Regions from separate parts of the Solibacillus sp. FSL W7-1464 genome, predicted to be linked through region 3. Evidence: a T-box and tRNA genes for the amino acid it is inferred to sense, from the RefSeq annotation. Region 3 holds a T-box; the other regions hold tRNA genes.
What was found. A T-box is a leader RNA that pairs with one kind of tRNA and senses whether it is charged. The one in region 3 lies ahead of MKZ25_RS12800 (valine--tRNA ligase), so its partner is inferred to be a tRNA-Val.
Positions count from the first base shown of each region.

Region 1: it encodes a tRNA-Val, which carries the amino acid that the T-box ahead of MKZ25_RS12800 (valine--tRNA ligase) is inferred to sense. The anticodon was not compared.
Region 2: it encodes a tRNA-Val, which carries the amino acid that the T-box ahead of MKZ25_RS12800 (valine--tRNA ligase) is inferred to sense. The anticodon was not compared.

Region 1 is NZ_JBBORC010000001.1:2,882,350-2,889,036, forward strand. It holds gene MKZ25_RS14185 (1,4-dihydroxy-2-naphthoate polyprenyltransferase) at 1-554, shown strand, start outside; gene MKZ25_RS14190 (TraR/DksA C4-type zinc finger protein) at 596-940, opposite strand; gene MKZ25_RS14195 (MerR family transcriptional regulator) at 1,005-1,763, opposite strand; gene MKZ25_RS14200 (NUDIX hydrolase) at 1,858-2,484, opposite strand; tRNA gene MKZ25_RS14205 (tRNA-Glu) at 2,559-2,630, opposite strand; tRNA gene MKZ25_RS14210 (tRNA-Ser) at 2,633-2,723, opposite strand; tRNA gene MKZ25_RS14215 (tRNA-Asn) at 2,738-2,813, opposite strand; tRNA gene MKZ25_RS14220 (tRNA-Ile) at 2,823-2,899, opposite strand; tRNA gene MKZ25_RS14225 (tRNA-Gly) at 2,911-2,984, opposite strand; tRNA gene MKZ25_RS14230 (tRNA-Phe) at 2,988-3,063, opposite strand; tRNA gene MKZ25_RS14235 (tRNA-Asp) at 3,069-3,144, opposite strand; tRNA gene MKZ25_RS14240 (tRNA-Met) at 3,148-3,222, opposite strand; tRNA gene MKZ25_RS14245 (tRNA-Ser) at 3,268-3,360, opposite strand; tRNA gene MKZ25_RS14250 (tRNA-Ile) at 3,381-3,457, opposite strand; tRNA gene MKZ25_RS14255 (tRNA-Met) at 3,465-3,538, opposite strand; tRNA gene MKZ25_RS14260 (tRNA-Ala) at 3,567-3,642, opposite strand; tRNA gene MKZ25_RS14265 (tRNA-Pro) at 3,651-3,727, opposite strand; tRNA gene MKZ25_RS14270 (tRNA-Arg) at 3,736-3,812, opposite strand; tRNA gene MKZ25_RS14275 (tRNA-Leu) at 3,832-3,920, opposite strand; tRNA gene MKZ25_RS14280 (tRNA-Gly) at 3,927-4,001, opposite strand; tRNA gene MKZ25_RS14285 (tRNA-Leu) at 4,048-4,132, opposite strand; tRNA gene MKZ25_RS14290 (tRNA-Lys) at 4,151-4,226, opposite strand; tRNA gene MKZ25_RS14295 (tRNA-Thr) at 4,233-4,308, opposite strand; tRNA gene MKZ25_RS14300 (tRNA-Val) at 4,318-4,393, opposite strand; gene MKZ25_RS14305 (group II intron maturase-specific domain-containing protein) at 5,378-5,863, opposite strand; gene ltrA (group II intron reverse transcriptase/maturase) at 5,767-6,663, opposite strand.
Region 2 is NZ_JBBORC010000001.1:2,889,233-2,895,919, reverse strand. It holds rRNA gene MKZ25_RS14425 (16S ribosomal RNA) at 1-958, shown strand, start outside; rRNA gene MKZ25_RS14420 (23S ribosomal RNA) at 1,277-4,205, shown strand; rRNA gene rrf (5S ribosomal RNA) at 4,368-4,483, shown strand; tRNA gene MKZ25_RS14410 (tRNA-Val) at 4,493-4,568, shown strand; tRNA gene MKZ25_RS14405 (tRNA-Thr) at 4,578-4,653, shown strand; tRNA gene MKZ25_RS14400 (tRNA-Lys) at 4,660-4,735, shown strand; tRNA gene MKZ25_RS14395 (tRNA-Leu) at 4,754-4,838, shown strand; tRNA gene MKZ25_RS14390 (tRNA-Gly) at 4,885-4,959, shown strand; tRNA gene MKZ25_RS14385 (tRNA-Leu) at 4,966-5,054, shown strand; tRNA gene MKZ25_RS14380 (tRNA-Arg) at 5,074-5,150, shown strand; tRNA gene MKZ25_RS14375 (tRNA-Pro) at 5,159-5,235, shown strand; tRNA gene MKZ25_RS14370 (tRNA-Ala) at 5,244-5,319, shown strand; tRNA gene MKZ25_RS14365 (tRNA-Met) at 5,348-5,421, shown strand; tRNA gene MKZ25_RS14360 (tRNA-Ile) at 5,429-5,505, shown strand; tRNA gene MKZ25_RS14355 (tRNA-Ser) at 5,526-5,618, shown strand; tRNA gene MKZ25_RS14350 (tRNA-Met) at 5,664-5,738, shown strand; tRNA gene MKZ25_RS14345 (tRNA-Asp) at 5,742-5,817, shown strand; tRNA gene MKZ25_RS14340 (tRNA-Phe) at 5,823-5,898, shown strand; tRNA gene MKZ25_RS14335 (tRNA-Gly) at 5,902-5,975, shown strand; tRNA gene MKZ25_RS14330 (tRNA-Ile) at 5,987-6,063, shown strand; tRNA gene MKZ25_RS14325 (tRNA-Asn) at 6,070-6,145, shown strand; tRNA gene MKZ25_RS14320 (tRNA-Ser) at 6,159-6,249, shown strand; tRNA gene MKZ25_RS14315 (tRNA-Glu) at 6,252-6,323, shown strand.
Region 3 is NZ_JBBORC010000001.1:2,577,552-2,584,238, reverse strand. It holds gene hemC (hydroxymethylbilane synthase) at 1-78, shown strand, start outside; gene MKZ25_RS12825 (uroporphyrinogen-III synthase) at 68-811, shown strand; gene hemB (porphobilinogen synthase) at 808-1,788, shown strand; gene hemL (glutamate-1-semialdehyde 2,1-aminomutase) at 1,790-3,079, shown strand; gene MKZ25_RS12810 (alanine racemase) at 3,143-3,748, shown strand; gene MKZ25_RS12805 (hypothetical protein) at 3,799-3,990, opposite strand; T-box leader at 4,108-4,495, shown strand; gene MKZ25_RS12800 (valine--tRNA ligase) at 4,553-6,687, shown strand, end outside.

The DNA of each region.
Region 1 (6,687 bases), 300 kb from region 3:
CCTGGTGGCTTGTTGCTGTCGGTCTTGTATGTATGCTGATCGGCTATTTGTATACTGGAGGACCGTATCCGATTGCCTATTCACCGTTCGGGGAGCTGGTTTCAGGGGCAGTAATGGGTATGGGTATTGTTCTAATTGCCTTCTTTATTCAAACAGGAGATGTAACAGCTGATGCTGTAATTATTTCTGTGCCGAGTATGATTTTAGTTGGGGCAATTATGCTATCTAATAATATCCGGGATATTGTTGGAGATACAGAAGGCGGACGTAAAACGATGGCCATTTTAGTTGGCCGACATAACGCTGTAACAGTACTTGCTGGTTTCTTTATTGTTTCGTATATTTGGATCATTGTTCTTATCGTTCTTGGTCATTTGACACCATGGGCACTACTAGTATTATTAAGCGTTAAGAAACCGTTTGAAGCGATTAAGTTATTCCGAGCGAAAGAAAAACCGCTTGAAGTAATGCCGGCAATGAAATTTACAGCCCAAACCAACACGATTTTCGGTTTCTTGTTGGCTGTAGGTCTATTAATTTCATATTTTATTTAAAACTGGTAGAGGTATGTTGAATGATCAACATACCTCTTTAACTATTCAGTCACTTCTTCTACATGATCAATACATGTTAGAGTTGTCGGAACCGCTTCTAAACGCTCAAAGGGAATCTCTTTCCCACATACGATACATTCCCCGTACGTACCCTCATCCATTGCGTTTAAAGCCGTTTGAATTTTTTCGATTTCGTCTTCCTTCAATTCACTTAATGTTTTTTCTGTAACAATTGTCGTTAAATCTGTTGCTGCGTCTGCCGGATGATTATCAACTGCAGTTATTTCTGTATCCTCTAAAGGAGGTTCTTCACTAACATGTTCCTGCAACGTTGCAAGCTCCTCTTCCAAAATGCTGCGTAATTGTTGTAATTGATTGATATCCATATAAAATCCCCCTTTTTTCCATTAATAAAATATTACCTATATGAGGATTTCTAAACATCTTTTCTTATTTGTTCGCTGCATAAACAGTGATTACATCATGCAAAAACTGTGTAGCACCGGTACCGATACGCTCATCATAGTAAGCAGTAAACCGTTCATCGCCTACATACATTTGTGCTAGGCCTATATGTGCTTCTGGAGTATACTTTGCCCAGGAGAAGCTTAGCCAGCGTTTATGAAGCTCCGCTGCTTCCATAGCAACGTCTGACGTTACGTCACCGGACACCATTGCTTCTTTTAATCGTTCAAATAGTTGGTTCTCCAATTGCTGCATTGCATTAAATTGCTCTTCAGTCATATCCTTAAATTTTTTATTGCTTGCATCCACTTGAGACTCACCGTATTTCTCACGTACTTCCTGGCCGTAGTTCTTCTCGTTTTCTTCAATCAATTTGTTTTTAAACACGTCAAACTTTTGTTCATTTGTCATTTTAATTTCCCCTTCCATCGTTTGGATTGTTTGTTCTATTGTTATTAGTAAGTCGTCGATATATCGTTTTTTCTTTTGCAAAAGCTCAGATTGTTTTTTTAGTGCTTCTTTTACTTCATAATCAGGATGACCGAGCAATTTTTTTATTTCCTCTAACTTAAAATCAAGCTCCCGATAAAATAGTATTTGCTGTAACCGGTCAATATCCTGTTGACTATATTGACGGTAGCCATTTTCCGCAACTGCAGAAGGTCGCAGCAAACCGATTTCATCATAATAACGCAGTGTGCGTGCACTCACACCCGAAAGCTTTACTAGTTCGTTAATCAGCACGTGATCACCTCCTATTTAGTACTATAAAGGTTGACGCAACGTGAAGGTCAATCGTGAATTAACTTTTTTGATAAAAAAGAAGCTAACCTAAATTTCAGGTTGCTTCAATTAACTTTTGTTTCATTCTCGGGATAAACTCAAGCAAATAACTTTCAGGCAGTGTAGACATTTGCTCCAGTCCGATTTGCTTCGTTTCATAATGACGTTTTTCATTTATGTATTTATAACCCGATACTTCAATTTTCTTTATTTTACTGGTCGCGAGCAATATAAATTGATTTAAGTCAACAGAGTATATACCATCCAGTTCTTCTCGTTGAAGAGTGAACTGCTCAATTCCTCCCCTTAACTCATATATAAACACATTTGCAAACTCATAATCCTTAATTTTTTCATTGTCTATACTGTACGGAATGACCCCAAGAGATATTAATTGCGAAAACCTAACGTTAATCCCTACTTCTTCCTCTAATTCGCGTACACCATCTTCAACCGTCTCCGATGCGAGTATATGACCGGCTGCTGTAATATCAAATTGATTTGGATAATCCTTTTTATTTTTACTTCTCAACTGTAAATAAATGCGCCATTCAGAATCTGTTCTTTCAATAATCCAGCAATGAAATACTTCATGCCAATAACCGTTTGCATGAATGAAATCACGTTGTTCAATACCAGTTTGCTTATAATATTGATCAAATACTTTTAAATATTCGTTCACTGGAATCTCTCCTTTTTATACAAAAAAACGCTAAGTACATGTAAAAGTACTTAGCGTTTCCGCTTTTCTATGTATGACCCGTACGGGATTCGAACCCGTGTTACCGCCGTGAAAGGGCGGTGTCTTAACCACTTGACCAACGGGCCGATGGCGGAGACAGAGGGATTTGAACCCTCGCGCCGCTTACGCGACCTACACCCTTAGCAGGGGCGCCTCTTCAGCCTCTTGAGTATGTCCCCAAAAATAGAAAAAATGGCTCCGAAGGCAGGACTCGAACCTGCGACCTGCCGGTTAACAGCCGGATGCTCTACCAACTGAGCTACTTCGGAATAATACTATGGTGGGCCTAAATGGACTCGAACCATCGACCTCACGCTTATCAGGCGTGCGCTCTAACCAGCTGAGCTATAGGCCCTATTTAAAAACTGGAGCGGGTGATCGGAATCGAACCGACAACATCAGCTTGGAAGGCTGAGGTTTTACCACTAAACTACACCCGCAAATGGTGGGTTTGGACGGAATCGAACCGCCGACACTTAGAGCTTCAATCTAATGCTCTACCAACTGAGCTACAAACCCACAAATGGCGGTCCCGACCGGGATCGAACCGGCGATCTCCTGCGTGACAGGCAGGCATGTTAACCGCTACACCACGGGACCATTTGGTTGCGGGGGCAGGACTTGAACCTGCGACCTTCGGGTTATGAGCCCGACGAGCTACCACTGCTCCACCCCGCGATAATATGATGGTTGAATCTGTTTAAAGTACCCAGTTTGTAAAAATGGAGGAGGTAGAGGGATTCGAACCCCCGCGCGGTGTTACCCGCCTGTCGGTTTTCAAGACCGATCCCTTCAGCCAGACTTGGGTATACCTCCATTATGATTAGTACGTTAACTGGTGGACCTTACAGGACTCGAACCTGTGACCGGACGGTTATGAGCCGTCTGCTCTAACCAACTGAGCTAAAGGTCCTTTAAGATGGCGGCAGAGGGAGTCGAACCCACGACCTTTCGGGTATGAACCGAGTGCTCTAGCCAACTGAGCTACACCGCCAGGATCTTTATTTTGGTTACAAAAAATATGGTGGAGCCTAGCGGGATCGAACCGCTGACCTCCTGCGTGCAAGGCAGGCGCTCTCCCAGCTGAGCTAAGGCCCCATAAATGATGGTCGGAATGACAGGATTCGAACCTACGACCCCTTGGTCCCAAACCAAGTGCTCTACCAAGCTGAGCTACATTCCGAAATAATATGGCGCGCCCGGCAGGAGTCGAACCCACAACCTTCTGATCCGTAGTCAGACGCTCTATCCAATTGAGCTACGGGCGCATATTGTTTATTGTAAAGATGGTGCCGAGGGCCGGAATCGAACCGGCACGGTGATCACTCACCGCAGGATTTTAAGTCCTGTGCGTCTGCCAGTTCCGCCACCCCGGCATTTTTTGGAGCGGAAGACGAGGTTCGAACTCGCGACCCCCACCTTGGCAAGGTGGTGTTCTACCACTGAACTACTTCCGCAAAATGCATAAGATATTTTTACTCTGACAGTATTATGAAATTAAAATGGTGCGGGTGAAGGGAGTCGAACCCCCACGCCTTGCGGCGCTAGATCCTAAGTCTAGTGCGTCTGCCAATTCCGCCACACCCGCAGCAGACAATATAAAAACTGGTGAGCCATGAAGGACTCGAACCTTCGACCCTCTGATTAAAAGTCAGATGCTCTACCAACTGAGCTAATGGCTCTCTAAATGGTGCCGGCGAAAGGAGTCGAACCCTCGACCTACTGATTACAAGTCAGTTGCTCTACCAACTGAGCTACACCGGCATTTAGAAATGGTGGAGGATGACGGGCTCGAACCGCCGACCCCCTGCTTGTAAGGCAGGTGCTCTCCCAGCTGAGCTAATCCTCCAATGGGTATATGCTGATTATTTTTTCGTAACCGCATGTCCTTTCTCTTAAGGACAAGATTTATATTATCATTACTTTTTTTATAATGCAATACCTTTTTTGAAATTATTTTTATAAAATATATTTATTTTCTAATTTTTCCATTTATTCATCTATGTTGCAGATGAAAACGTTTACTTAGTATAACGAAATTCTAATATGTTTCACTTACTTTATCAAGACTTGTTTTTAATATTTATAAATCATTCTGATATAATTATTAATATTACTTATAAATATTTAGTGTTTTAGAATATACGACTACTTATTTATACATTTTATATACTAAAGCTGTCAAGAAAATATCCGTACATTTATCATTATTTTTTAAAGTAATGATAGAATAACCATTTTAAAGATTTCCACCTATTGGTTTCTAAATGTACTCTTTATCTTTATATTTTTTCCAGTGTTTTTCAATGTTTTATGTTATTCTATCATAATAATATTCATATTAAAATGCACTTAAAATGATGCTATTTCGTTAGCTGATGTTTGTACCTGCCGTAGCTTTATTTAGAAACTACGAATCTGATGTTAAATCCTTGTTATCGCCTTTTAAATTGCTTTTACCAGCTTTTTGTTAAGCCGGGGATATGAATACCTCTACATACATTATTCGTAGAAAATCGGTTTAAACAGTCCTCTAAACTAGCGGCAACTAAACTATTTGCATTGTCATTCCAACTTTCATTAAATAACCGGAAAACCTCTGTTCCTTTTCCCAAGCAGTAGCCATTAAATTATATTCGTCTAAAGTGAATTCCGGTTGCCGGTTAATTGACTCAACACAGGTTTTATAATTAAGAAATTATTCAACCCTTGAAAATAGCAGCATTGTTTATTATCTTAAGAGAGCTTTTAACGCAAATCGAGTAGGAGGCTAGCCATTAATTGGCTAGCCGACCTCTCACACCACCGTACGTACGGTTCCGTATACGGCGGTTCAACCTTTTGAGTATCTTTGCTCGTAAAATTGGGACAGGTCTTTCAGTCCCCATTTTACGAGCCTTTTATTTGGAATGGCTTGGTGTAGAACCTCGCTTCGTGATATTCGCCAGTACCCTTTTCTTGAATGCGCCGTTTTCATCGCTTCATCATGTTGGATTCCGTATTGGCGTAATTTCACATATTTAGTTCGTGGTAGCTTCCACCGTTTCCATATTAATTGACGTAAGCGATGGTTTAACCATCCCTGTAATTCTTGGATGAAAGTTTTCATGTTGGCAACTCCATAGTAATTAATCCAACCAACCGTTGTTTGATTGATTCTTTTCACAATCTCACTAAATGTCCCTGTTCGTTTACGACTCGTCAGTATTCTTAGCTTATCTTTTAGTCGTTTCTTGGCGGACTTGATTGGTCGGTATCCCACTTTCCCGACAGATTTTGTAGATGAAACCCTAAGAATGTAGCTGCTGTTGCGCCACACACTTTACTTTTCTGCTCATTGATTGTGAGACCCAGTTCATCTTCGATAAAATTCTTGACACTGGTCATGACGCGTTCACCTGCTCTTGGTGACTTTACATAAATCACAAAATCATCCGCATAGCGAATGAATCGGTGTCCTCGTTTTTCTAACTCTCTATCTAGCTTGTTTAAATACACGTTTGCTAGAATTGGAGAGAGTGGACCCCCTTGGGGTGTACCTTCTGTCGTTTCAATGAGGATGTCCTTGTCCAATATGCCTGAGCGTAAGAATTTCCATATTAGCTTAAGTACTATTTTATCTGTTATGAATTCTTCCAAATAAGCTCGTAGTCGCTGGTGATGAATCGTATCGAAGTAACTTTTCAAGTCACAGTCCACCACTGTTCGATAACCTTCCTCGTAATATTTCTTAGCGAGGGCAATTGCCTGGTGTTGGTTTCGACCTTTTCGAAAGCCAAAACTTTTGTCTGAAAAGTGTGGATCAATTATTGGTTGGATGACTTGTAGAATGGCTTGTTGAACAACTCTGTCCAATACACATGGTATACCTAGATATCGTTTGGAGCCATCCGCTTTTGGGATAGCTACTCGTTTCACTGGTTGAGGTTGGTAGGAACCATCTTTTAATTTCCTTTTCAATGGTTCCTCATATTTTATTAAATGCGCCTTCAGTCCATCAACCGTGATACCATCGATTCCAGGTGCTCCTCCATTTCCTTTTACTTTCTTATATGCATTCCATAGGTTTCTATGGGACGCAATTCTGTCAATTAAATTGATACTTTCTTGTTTCTTCATTTCCATGTTTACATCCCTACACGC
Region 2 (6,687 bases), 310 kb from region 3:
GTTCCTTAAGTCTGATGTGAAAGCCCCCGGCTCAACCGGGGAGGGTCATTGGAAACTGGGGAACTTGAGTGCAGAAGAGGATAGTGGAATTCCAAGTGTAGCGGTGAAATGCGTAGAGATTTGGAGGAACACCAGTGGCGAAGGCGACTGTCTGGTCTGTAACTGACACTGAGGCGCGAAAGCGTGGGGAGCAAACAGGATTAGATACCCTGGTAGTCCACGCCGTAAACGATGAGTGCTAAGTGTTGGGGGGTTTCCGCCCCTCAGTGCTGCAGCTAACGCATTAAGCACTCCGCCTGGGGAGTACGGTCGCAAGACTGAAACTCAAAGGAATTGACGGGGGCCCGCACAAGCGGTGGAGCATGTGGTTTAATTCGAAGCAACGCGAAGAACCTTACCAGGTCTTGACATCCCGGTGACCACTATGGAGACATAGTTTCCCCTTCGGGGGCAACGGTGACAGGTGGTGCATGGTTGTCGTCAGCTCGTGTCGTGAGATGTTGGGTTAAGTCCCGCAACGAGCGCAACCCTTATTCTTAGTTGCCATCATTCAGTTGGGCACTCTAAGGAGACTGCCGGTGATAAACCGGAGGAAGGTGGGGATGACGTCAAATCATCATGCCCCTTATGACCTGGGCTACACACGTGCTACAATGGACGGTACAAACGGTTGCCAACCCGCGAGGGGGAGCTAATCCGATAAAACCGTTCTCAGTTCGGATTGTAGGCTGCAACTCGCCTACATGAAGCCGGAATCGCTAGTAATCGCGGATCAGCATGCCGCGGTGAATACGTTCCCGGGCCTTGTACACACCGCCCGTCACACCACGAGAGTTTGTAACACCCGAAGTCGGTGAGGTAACCTTTATGGAGCCAGCCGCCGAAGGTGGGATAGATGATTGGGGTGAAGTCGTAACAAGGTAGCCGTATCGGAAGGTGCGGCTGGATCACCTCCTTTCTAAGGATTATTTCGGAATCATTCCCTCGGGGAATGAAACATTAACGGTTGCTGTTCAGTTTTGAAGGTTCATTCTTAATTGAATGGAACACTTCAATAACTTGCTCCTGACGCTTGCGCTTACGTCGCAAAGCTGCATGAAGCAAAATCAGTGAAGCTTTGTCACGATGTGATTGAAGTCAGCTGCTTCGTTCTTTGAAAACTGGATAAAACGACATTGAAAGCAATAAATCAAATTTCTATTTTATAGATATTTAAACAAGTCAAGCAATTGACGTGTAAACTTAAATCTTGGATTTTATCCAAGTGTTAACTTTTGGTTAAGTTAATAAGGGCGCACGGTGGATGCCTTGGCACTAGGAGTCGATGAAGGACGGCACTAACACCGATATGCCTCGGGGAGCTGTAAGTAAGCTTTGATCCGGGGATTTCCGAATGGGGGAACCCACTATCTTTAATCGGATAGTATCTTCACGTGAATTCATAGCGTGTTGAAGACAGACGCAGGGAACTGAAACATCTAAGTACCTGCAGGAACAGAAAGAAAATTCGATTCCCTGAGTAGCGGCGAGCGAAACGGGAAGAGCCCAAACCAAAGAGCTTGCTCTTTGGGGTTGTAGGACACTCTATACGGAGTTACAAAAGAATGGATTAGACGAAGCGACTTGGAAAGGTCCGCGAGACGAGGTAAAAGCCCTGTAGTCAAAAGTCCATTCCCTCCAGAGTGTATCCTGAGTACGGCGGAACACGTGAAATTCCGTCGGAATCCGGGAGGACCATCTCCCAAGGCTAAATACTACCTAGTGACCGATAGTGAACCAGTACCGTGAGGGAAAGGTGAAAAGCACCCCGGAAGGGGAGTGAAATAGATCCTGAAACCGTGTGCCTACAAGTAGTTAGAGCCCGTTAATGGGTGATAGCGTGCCTTTTGTAGAATGAACCGGCGAGTTACGATTACGTGCGAGGTTAAGTTGAGAAGACGGAGCCGCAGCGAAAGCGAGTCTGAATAGGGCGAATTAGTACGTGGTCGTAGACCCGAAACCAGGTGATCTACCCATGTCCAGGGTGAAGGTGAGGTAACACTCACTGGAGGCCCGAACCCACGCACGTTGAAAAGTGCGGGGATGAGGTGTGGGTAGCGGAGAAATTCCAATCGAACCTGGAGATAGCTGGTTCTCTCCGAAATAGCTTTAGGGCTAGCCTCGTGATTGAGAATACCGGAGGTAGAGCACTGTTTGGACTAGGGGGGCATCTCGCTTTACCGAATTCAGACAAACTCCGAATGCCGGATATTTATACACGGGAGTCAGACTGCGAGTGATAAGATCCGTAGTCAAGAGGGAAACAGCCCAGACCACCAGCTAAGGTCCCCAAGTAATCGTTAAGTGGAAAAGGATGTGGCGTTGCTTAGACAACCAGGATGTTGGCTTAGAAGCAGCCATCATTTAAAGAGTGCGTAATAGCTCACTGGTCGAGTGACGCTGCGCCGAAAATGTATCGGGGCTAAACGATTCACCGAAGCTGTGGATGCATACTTTGAGTATGCGTGGTAGGAGAGCGTTCTAACAGCGTTGAAGTCAGACCGGAAGGACTGGTGGAGCGGTTAGAAGTGAGAATGCCGGTATGAGTAGCGAAACATGGGTGAGAATCCCATGCACCGTATGACTAAGGTTTCCTGAGGAAGGCTCGTCCGCTCAGGGTTAGTCGGGACCTAAGCCGAGGCCGATAGGCGTAGGCGATGGACAACAGGTTGATATTCCTGTACCACCTCCTCACCGTTTGAGAAATGGGGGGACGCAGTAGGATAGGGTAAGCACGCCGTTGGTTGCGCGTGTTCAAGCAGTAAGGCGTGTATGTAGGCAAATCCGCATACTATAACGTTGAGCTGTGATGACGAGCTCGTATGAGCGAAGTTCCTGATTTCACACTGCCAAGAAAAGCCTCTATCGAGGTGAGAGGTGCCCGTACCGCAAACCGACACAGGTAGTCGAGGAGAGAATCCTAAGGTGTGCGAGAGAACTCTCGTTAAGGAACTCGGCAAAATGACCCCGTAACTTCGGGAGAAGGGGTGCTTCTTTGGGTGCATAGCCTAGAGAAGCCGCAGTGAATAGGCCCAGGCGACTGTTTAGCAAAAACACAGGTCTCTGCAAAACCGTAAGGTGACGTATAGGGGCTGACGCCTGCCCGGTGCTGGAAGGTTAAGAGGAGCGGTTAGCGCAAGCGAAGCTGTGAATTGAAGCCCCAGTAAACGGCGGCCGTAACTATAACGGTCCTAAGGTAGCGAAATTCCTTGTCGGGTAAGTTCCGACCCGCACGAAAGGCGTAACGATCTGGGCACTGTCTCAACGAGAGACTCGGTGAAATTATAGTACCTGTGAAGATGCAGGTTACCCGCGACAGGACGGAAAGACCCCGTGGAGCTTTACTGTAGCCTGATATTGAATTTTGGTACAACTTGTACAGGATAGGTAGGAGCCAGAGATCTCGGAGCGCCAGCTTCGAAGGAGGCGTCGGTGGGATACTACCCTGGTTGTATTGAACTTCTAACCCATGCCCCTTAGCGGGGTAGGAGACAGTGTCAGGCGGACAGTTTGACTGGGGCGGTCGCCTCCTAAAGAGTAACGGAGGCGCCCAAAGGTTCCCTCAGAATGGTTGGAAATCATTCGTAGAGTGTAAAGGCATAAGGGAGCTTGACTGCGAGACCTACAAGTCGAGCAGGGTCGAAAGACGGGCTTAGTGATCCGGTGGTTCCGCATGGAAGGGCCATCGCTCAACGGATAAAAGCTACCCCGGGGATAACAGGCTTATCTCCCCCAAGAGTCCACATCGACGGGGAGGTTTGGCACCTCGATGTCGGCTCATCGCATCCTGGGGCTGTAGTCGGTCCCAAGGGTTGGGCTGTTCGCCCATTAAAGCGGTACGCGAGCTGGGTTCAGAACGTCGTGAGACAGTTCGGTCCCTATCCGTCGTGGGCGTAGGAAATTTGAGAGGAGCTGTCCTTAGTACGAGAGGACCGGGATGGACATACCGCTGGTGTACCAGTTGTCTTGCCAAAGGCATCGCTGGGTAGCTATGTATGGACGGGATAAGTGCTGAAAGCATCTAAGCATGAAGCCCCCCTCAAGATGAGATTTCCCATTACGCAAGTAAGTAAGACCCCTGAAAGACGATCAGGTAGATAGGTTCGAGGTGGAAGTGCGGTGACGTATGCAGCTGACGAATACTAATCGGTCGAGGACTTAACCACATTTTATTGCAAAAATTCAATGAAACGTTTATCCAGTTTTGAAAGAATGAAAATTCTTTTAAGGGTTTCAAGACACTTCGTGTATTGGAAGCCAATTAAGGAACGTCTACTAAAAGCACCACGTCCTGTGGTAACGTAGACGCCAGCACATCCATGTGCAAGTGAAGTGATGATGGCAAAGAGGTCACACCCGTTCCCATACCGAACACGGAAGTTAAGCTCTTTAGCGCCGATGGTAGTTGGGGGCTTCCCCCTGTGAGAGTAGGACGTCGCTTCGCTAGAATATTGGAGGATTAGCTCAGCTGGGAGAGCACCTGCCTTACAAGCAGGGGGTCGGCGGTTCGAGCCCGTCATCCTCCACCATTTCTAAATGCCGGTGTAGCTCAGTTGGTAGAGCAACTGACTTGTAATCAGTAGGTCGAGGGTTCGACTCCTTTCGCCGGCACCATTTAGAGAGCCATTAGCTCAGTTGGTAGAGCATCTGACTTTTAATCAGAGGGTCGAAGGTTCGAGTCCTTCATGGCTCACCAGTTTTTATATTGTCTGCTGCGGGTGTGGCGGAATTGGCAGACGCACTAGACTTAGGATCTAGCGCCGCAAGGCGTGGGGGTTCGACTCCCTTCACCCGCACCATTTTAATTTCATAATACTGTCAGAGTAAAAATATCTTATGCATTTTGCGGAAGTAGTTCAGTGGTAGAACACCACCTTGCCAAGGTGGGGGTCGCGAGTTCGAACCTCGTCTTCCGCTCCAAAAAATGCCGGGGTGGCGGAACTGGCAGACGCACAGGACTTAAAATCCTGCGGTGAGTGATCACCGTGCCGGTTCGATTCCGGCCCTCGGCACCATCTTTACAATAAACAATATGCGCCCGTAGCTCAATTGGATAGAGCGTCTGACTACGGATCAGAAGGTTGTGGGTTCGACTCCTGCCGGGCGCGCCATATTATTTCGGAATGTAGCTCAGCTTGGTAGAGCACTTGGTTTGGGACCAAGGGGTCGTAGGTTCGAATCCTGTCATTCCGACCATCATTTATGGGGCCTTAGCTCAGCTGGGAGAGCGCCTGCCTTGCACGCAGGAGGTCAGCGGTTCGATCCCGCTAGGCTCCACCATATTTTTTGTAACCAAAATAAAGATCCTGGCGGTGTAGCTCAGTTGGCTAGAGCACTCGGTTCATACCCGAAAGGTCGTGGGTTCGACTCCCTCTGCCGCCATCTTAAAGGACCTTTAGCTCAGTTGGTTAGAGCAGACGGCTCATAACCGTCCGGTCACAGGTTCGAGTCCTGTAAGGTCCACCAGTTAACGTACTAATCATAATGGAGGTATACCCAAGTCTGGCTGAAGGGATCGGTCTTGAAAACCGACAGGCGGGTAACACCGCGCGGGGGTTCGAATCCCTCTACCTCCTCCATTTTTACAAACTGGGTACTTTAAACAGGTTCAACCATCATATTATCGCGGGGTGGAGCAGTGGTAGCTCGTCGGGCTCATAACCCGAAGGTCGCAGGTTCAAGTCCTGCCCCCGCAACCAAATGGTCCCGTGGTGTAGCGGTTAACATGCCTGCCTGTCACGCAGGAGATCGCCGGTTCGATCCCGGTCGGGACCGCCATTTGTGGGTTTGTAGCTCAGTTGGTAGAGCATTAGATTGAAGCTCTAAGTGTCGGCGGTTCGATTCCGTCCAAACCCACCATTTGCGGGTGTAGTTTAGTGGTAAAACCTCAGCCTTCCAAGCTGATGTTGTCGGTTCGATTCCGATCACCCGCTCCAGTTTTTAAATAGGGCCTATAGCTCAGCTGGTTAGAGCGCACGCCTGATAAGCGTGAGGTCGATGGTTCGAGTCCATTTAGGCCCACCATATTATTCCGAAGTAGCTCAGTTGGTAGAGCATCCGGCTGTTAACCGGCAGGTCGCAGGTTCGAGTCCTGCCTTCGGAGCCATTTTTCTATTTTTGGGGACATACTCAAGAGGCTGAAGAGGCGCCCCTGCTAAGGGTGTAGGTCGCGTAAGCGGCGCGAGGGTTCAAATCCCTCTGTCTCCGCCATCGGCCCGTTGGTCAAGTGGTTAAGACACCGCCCTTTCACGGCGGTAACACGGGTTCGAATCCCGTACGGGTCATACATAGAAATGCGGAAAACGCTAAGTACTGTTATATGTACTTAGCGTTTTTTTTGGTGTGCCCGGCATGCACAACAGCCTGGTGGTGAAAGTCCACTACAGGCTTGGCAGTAGGAACTGTTAGCGAAAGACAAGGGTGTCCATGGTGACGTGGAATCTGAAGGAAGTCGGACGCAAACTCTCGAACTGACGAACAGAAATCAGATAAAAGGCTGACTTGGGACGGATGAGCTTGCCAAACAAAGCGAAGTCCAATACTGCCCAAATCCCATACAGTAAATCTGGCAGTTACATGAGAGGAAGGCGGTTGTGCTTACCCGGGGAGGTCTCTTGAGGGTTATTCAATTAACAATTTGTTTAGTGA
Region 3 (6,687 bases):
GCAGTTGCCGCAAAATTAACTGAGCAAGGTGCCTTTGACTTAATTCAAAAAGTAAAGGCTGAGTTAGATGCCGAGTAATGAGCTCTTAGGAAAAACATTGATTATTACAGGATCGGCGGTTGTCAGGTCTGTAGAGCAATTGATTGAGCAACACGACGGGAAAGTCTATAATTATCCATTAATCGAAACAGTAGAAAAGGTTTCTAAGGAAGATGAATTCTATTTTCGTGAATTACCTGCATATCAATGGCTCATTTTTACGAGCCAAAATGCGGTGAAAAGCTTTATTGATAAATGTATCCGGCATGAACAGATGATTCCTGAAACAATGAAAATTGCGGCTGTCGGTGAAAAGACGGCTGCTTTATTACAGGAACATGGCTATGAAATTCATTTTATGCCAACTGTTTACAGTGCGGATGTATTTGTGAAGGAATTTTCAATGAAGTCAGGTGAACGTGCATTATTTGTACGTGGATCGATGGCAAAAAAGACGATTCATGAAGGTACCGGAGCAGATGAATGGACCGTTTATGAAACACGTCCGTGCAGAAAATTTCTTTCCCAGTTAACACAGTGTCTGCTGACAGAAAAACACCCGATTGTAATATTTGCCAGTCCTTCTGCGGTAGATATTTATGCTGAGCATATTGTACCGCATGTAGATTGGCAAAATGTGAAATTTGCATCGATTGGTCATGTCACAACAGCAGCCCTTGAAAAATACGGGGTTCGGCCAATCGTGCAACCGAAAATCTATACGATGCAAGCTGTAATTGAACAGCTCATCCTGGAGGAACAGACAAAATGACAGAACTATATTTCCAACGTCACCGTCGCTTACGTCAAAATGCAGCGATGCGTGCACTCGTAAAAGAAACATACCTACAAAAAGAAGACCTTATTTATCCGTTGTTTATTATTGAAGGCGAAAATATTAAAAATCCTGTAAGCTCGATGCCGGGCGTGTTCCAATTATCTTTAGATAACTTGGCTGCTGAAGTGGATGAAATTGTAGACTTAGGCATTCGAGCGGTATTACTTTTCGGAATTCCTGAAGAAAAGGATGCAGTCGGTACTGGTGCTTTCCACGATCACGGCATCGTACAGAAAGCGACACGTTTAATTAAAGAGCGTCATCCCGAGCTTCTAGTCGTAGCAGATACTTGCTTGTGTGAATTTACGGACCACGGTCATTGTGGTGTTATTGAAGGCGATCAAGTGCTAAACGATCCATCACTTGATGTGTTGGCGCGTACGGCAATTTCTCAAGCAAAAGCCGGAGCTGACATTATCGCACCATCGAACATGATGGACGGGTTTGTAACGGCGATCCGTGCAGGTTTGGATTCAGCAGGCTTCCAGCATATTCCGATTATGTCCTATGCGGTGAAATACGCTTCAAGCTATTACGGACCATTCCGTGAAGCTGCAGAAGGAGCACCACAGTTCGGTGACCGTAAAACGTATCAAATGGATCCATCCAATCGAATGGAAGCGATTCGCGAAGCGACATCGGACGTTGAAGAAGGTGCGGATTTCCTGATTGTGAAACCGGCATTAGCATATATGGATATTATCCGTGATGTAAAAAACAGCTTCCCATTACCTGTTGTAGCGTATAATGTATCAGGCGAATATTCAATGGTCAAAGCAGCTGCACAAAATGGCTGGATCGATGAAAAAGCGGTTGTAATGGAAACATTACTAGGTATGAAGCGTGCAGGTTCCGATTTAATCATTACTTATCATGCAAAAGACGTCTGTCGTTGGTTGGAGGAAAAATAATATGCGTAGTTATGAAAAGTCAAAAGCAGCATTTACAGAAGCGGTTGATTTAATGCCAGGCGGAGTAAACTCTCCAGTACGTGCATTCAAATCAGTAAACTTGGATCCGATTTTTATGGATTCGGGCAAAGGTGCAGTAATCAAAGATATTGATGGCAATGAATATATTGACTATGTCCTGTCATGGGGTCCTTTAATTTTAGGACATGCACACCCGGAAGTTGTTTCGGCTATTCAGGATCAGGCAGCTAAAGGCGCATCGTTTGGTGCCCCTACTGTTTCAGAGAACAAATTGGCGAAGCTTGTTATGGATCGTTTGCCTTCAGTGGAAATGATTCGTTTTGTATCATCAGGCACAGAAGCAACAATGTCTGCACTTCGTTTAGCGCGCGGATTTACAGGACGCGATAAAATTTTAAAATTTGAAGGTTCATATCACGGTCATGGGGATTCACTGCTTATTAAAGCAGGTTCAGGTGTAGCGACACTTGGTTTACCTGACTCACCGGGTGTTCCGGCTGATATTGCCAAAAATACTTTAACAGTTGCATATAATGATCTGGAATCTGCAAAATTAGTATTCGAAAAATTCGGTACTGATTTAGCGGCAGTTATTTTAGAACCGGTTGCCGGAAATATGGGTGTTGTTCCGCCACAGCCAGGTTTCCTTGAAGGGCTGCGTAAACTGACAGAAGAATACGGAACGGTTTTAATTTTCGATGAAGTAATGACTGGCTTCCGTGTAGACTATGGTTGTGCCCAGGAATATTACGGAATTAAACCGGACCTTACTTGTTTAGGTAAAGTAATCGGGGGAGGCTTACCGGTTGGTGCATTCGGCGGTAAACGTGAAATTATGGAGAAAATCGCTCCAGCAGGTCCGATTTATCAAGCAGGTACATTATCAGGTAATCCGCTTGCCATGACAGCCGGCTATGAAACATTAAGCCGCCTGAACAAAGACTCATATGAATACTTCCGCAAACTGGGAGACCAGTTGGAAGAAGGTTTCCGTGCAGCTGCGACGAAATACAATATTCCGCATACAGTGAATCGTGCAGGATCGATGATTGGTTTCTTCTTCACGAACGAAGATGTCATCGATTTTGATTCGGCGAAAAGTTCGGATTTAGAGCTATTTGCTGAATACTTCAAGCTAATGGCCGAAGAAGGCATTTTCCTGCCGCCATCCCAATTTGAAGGACTATTTATTTCTACGGCTCATACAGAAGAACATATCGCAAAAACAGTTCAGGCATTCCATAATGTCTTTGAAAAATTAGCGAGATAATCTCATAAATAAATCATAAATCCCCTTTCTATGCATAATGTAAGCGTAGGGAGGGGATTTTTTATGCAACAGTGGGAAATGAAAGAGACATTTACATTTCCAAAGCAATTAGGAAATGTTCAAGAGAATTCTAAAATAGTAGTCGAACCGAAATGGCATGAAGAGATTAGCGAAGATTCCGTCGTAGTAAGAGGAATTTATGTAGTAAAAGGAAATATTCAATTTGATCATGTAGCACGTGAGGATGAAATTGAGGAAGGTATCTATATCGAGCATATGGATATTGAAAAAGATCAAGGTTATTTCGAATACGCCCTGCCTTTTTCAGTAGATTTTCCGAATGATGATATTGAAGCTGTTTCACTTCGCATAAATGATATTAAAGTGGAGCCGAATAATGGCTATTGCTCATGTAGCTGGGCAGTCCATTGTGAGGTGGAAAAGAAGGTACAAGCAATTGCTGAAGTAGAGGTACCGGCACCAGTGAAAGAAATCGCTGTGGAACAGCCAATCGTTATCGAACAGCCTGTCGATGAAGTACAACCCCGACTTCAAGCGGAAAAAGAAGTAGAATCTACGCAGATGGCCCAAACCGTTCCCCATGAGCTCGATTTCCTGGAACAGCTGGCCGATGCATATAGCCGCGTGCAAATCCAATTGAAAAAATAAATAAATGTTCCGTAAGAATTGAACCTTACGGAACATTTTTTTGCTTGATTTCAAATGAAATCTGTGAGCAATAAGTAAGTAAATAAAATTAGAATGGCAAGCAATAATATATCACCCGTTGTCGGAAGTAAGACAGTTCGGATCGCCTGAAAAATCGTAATCGGCAAAATACAATGGCGCATAAAGAAACGGAATTTCCGCAGCCATGGAGGCAATAAATAAGGATTGTAGTTTTTTCGCAATGTCCAGACTCCTTTTGCATAGTATATGTGAAGAGCACAAATAACGTGTTAAAGTATATTCCCCATTCGTGCTTGATATTTCATTAAAAACAGCTTAAAATAAAGTGCAACTATATAATTGAAGCGAAGATTAGGAAGAGTATGTATGAGAACGATGGCAAGAGAGGAAACGGTAGCTGAAAAGTTTCTCCATCAACCATGCAGAAGGTAGCCTAGGAGCTGACTTAGTGAACTGATAGTAGCTAGGTTCCGGTTAAACACCGTTATCGAATGAAGTGCCGATTGGGGCATTGCAATGCCGTATATTTGATGCGAGCGCTTGACTTTTAAAACAAAGGGTTTAAAGAAAGCGCTTGTCAGACAAGGAACGCAGCTGAACGAAGACGCGAGTTGAACATATAGTTCACGAGTGGACGAGAGAAGCAAGTGACGAAGTATGCGAGCGCTTGACTAAACCCGATCGGAAATAAAGGTGGTACCGCGAATTAACTCCCTCGTCCTTTTTAAAGACGAAGGGAGTTTTTTTATGTCCAATAATAAGGCGACAAAGGAGAGATTCATCATGACGGAAATTACAATGCCAACAAAATACGATCCGCAGCAAACTGAAGCCGGCCGCTATGAATGGTGGTTAAAAGGCAAATTTTTCGAGGCAGATCCAACAAGCGATAAGGAACCATATTCTATCGTTATCCCACCGCCTAACGTAACAGGTAAACTGCACCTTGGCCACGCTTGGGATACAACATTGCAAGATATTTTAATTCGTATGAAACGCATGCAAGGATATGATGCACTATGGTTACCAGGTATGGACCATGCAGGTATTGCAACACAGGCGAAAGTTGAAGAGAAATTGCGCGGTGAAGGTATTTCCCGCTATGATCTTGGCCGTGAAAAGTTCCTTGAAAAAACTTGGGAATGGAAAGAAGAATATGCTTCTCACATCCGTGCACAATGGTCGAAATTAGGTTTAGGCTTAGACTACTCTAAAGAACGTTTTACACTTGATGAAGGTTTATCGGATGCAGTAAAAGAAGTATTCGTTAAATTATATGAAAAAGGCTATATTTACCGTGGTGAGCGAATTATTAACTGGGACCCGGCTGCAAAAACAGCTCTTTCAGATATCGAAGTAATCCATAAAGAAGTAGAAGGCGCATTCTACCATATGGAGTACCCGCTTGCTGATGGTTCAGGTAAATTACGCGTTGCAACAACACGTCCGGAAACAATGCTGGGCGACTCTGGTGTAGCTGTACACCCGGAAGACGAGCGCTATGCACATTTAGTAGGAAAAACAGTTATTTTACCTATCGTAGGTCGTGAAATTCCAATCGTTGCAGATGACTACGTAGATATGGAATTCGGTACAGGTGTTGTAAAGATGACACCAGCACATGACCCGAACGACTTTGAAGTTGGGAACCGTCATGACCTGGAACGTATTTTAGTTATGAACGAAGATGGTACAATGAATGACTTAGCCGGCAAATATGCTGGTATGGACCGTTTCGAATGCCGTAAGCAAATCGTTGCAGATTTACAGGAAGCGGGCGTATTAATCGAGATTGAGCCACATGTACACCAAGTAGGCCACTCTGAGCGTACGAACGCTGTTGTAGAACCGTACCTTTCTAAGCAGTGGTTCGTAAAAATGGGACCACTTGCTGAAGAAGCGCTAAAAATGCAGGCTGATGAAAACGAAAAAGTAAACTTCGTACCAAATCGTTTTGAAAACACATATAACCGCTGGATGGAAAATATCCATGACTGGTGTATTTCCCGTCAATTATGGTGGGGACATCAAATTCCAGCTTGGTATAACAAAGAAACAGGCGAGCTTTATGTAGGTAAAGAAGCACCTGAAGATGCTGAGAATTGGACACAGGACGAAGATGTTCTTGATACATGGTTCTCATCTGCGTTATGGCCGTTTTCTACAATGGATTGGCCAAATGAAGAATCTGAAATGTTCAAGCGCTACTATCCGACAAATACTTTAGTAACGGGCTATGACATTATCTTCTTCTGGGTAAGCCGTATGATTTTCCAAGGGAAAGAATTTACAGGCGAGCGTCCATTTAAAGACGTTTTAATCCATGGTTTAGTTCGTGATGCTGAAGGACGCAAAATGTCCAAATCACTTGGTAACGGGGTTGACCCGATGGATGTAATCGACCAATACGGTGCGGATTCACTGCGTTACTTCCTTGCTACAGGTTCATCTCCAGGTCAGGATCTGCGTTACTCTACAGAAAAAGTAGAATCTACTTGGAACTTCGTAAACAAAATCTGGAATGCTTCTCGTTTTGCATTGATGAACATGGAAGGCATGACATATGAGCAAATCGATTTAACAGGTAACCTATCTACAGCGGATAAATGGATACTATCACGTTTGAATGAAACGATTGAACGTGTTACAACATTATCTGATAAATACGAGTTCGGTGAAGTAGGCCGTGAACTTTACAACTTCATTTGGGATGATTTCTGTTCATGGTATATCGAAATGGCGAAATTGCCATTATACGGTGAAGATGAAGCAGCTAAATTAACGACTCGTTCAGTACTTGCACACGTTTTAGACAACACGATGCGCTTACTGCACCCATTCATGCCTTTCGTAACAGAAGAAATCTGGCAGCACTTGCCGCATGAAGGGGAGTCAATTACAGTTGCTGCATGGCCGAC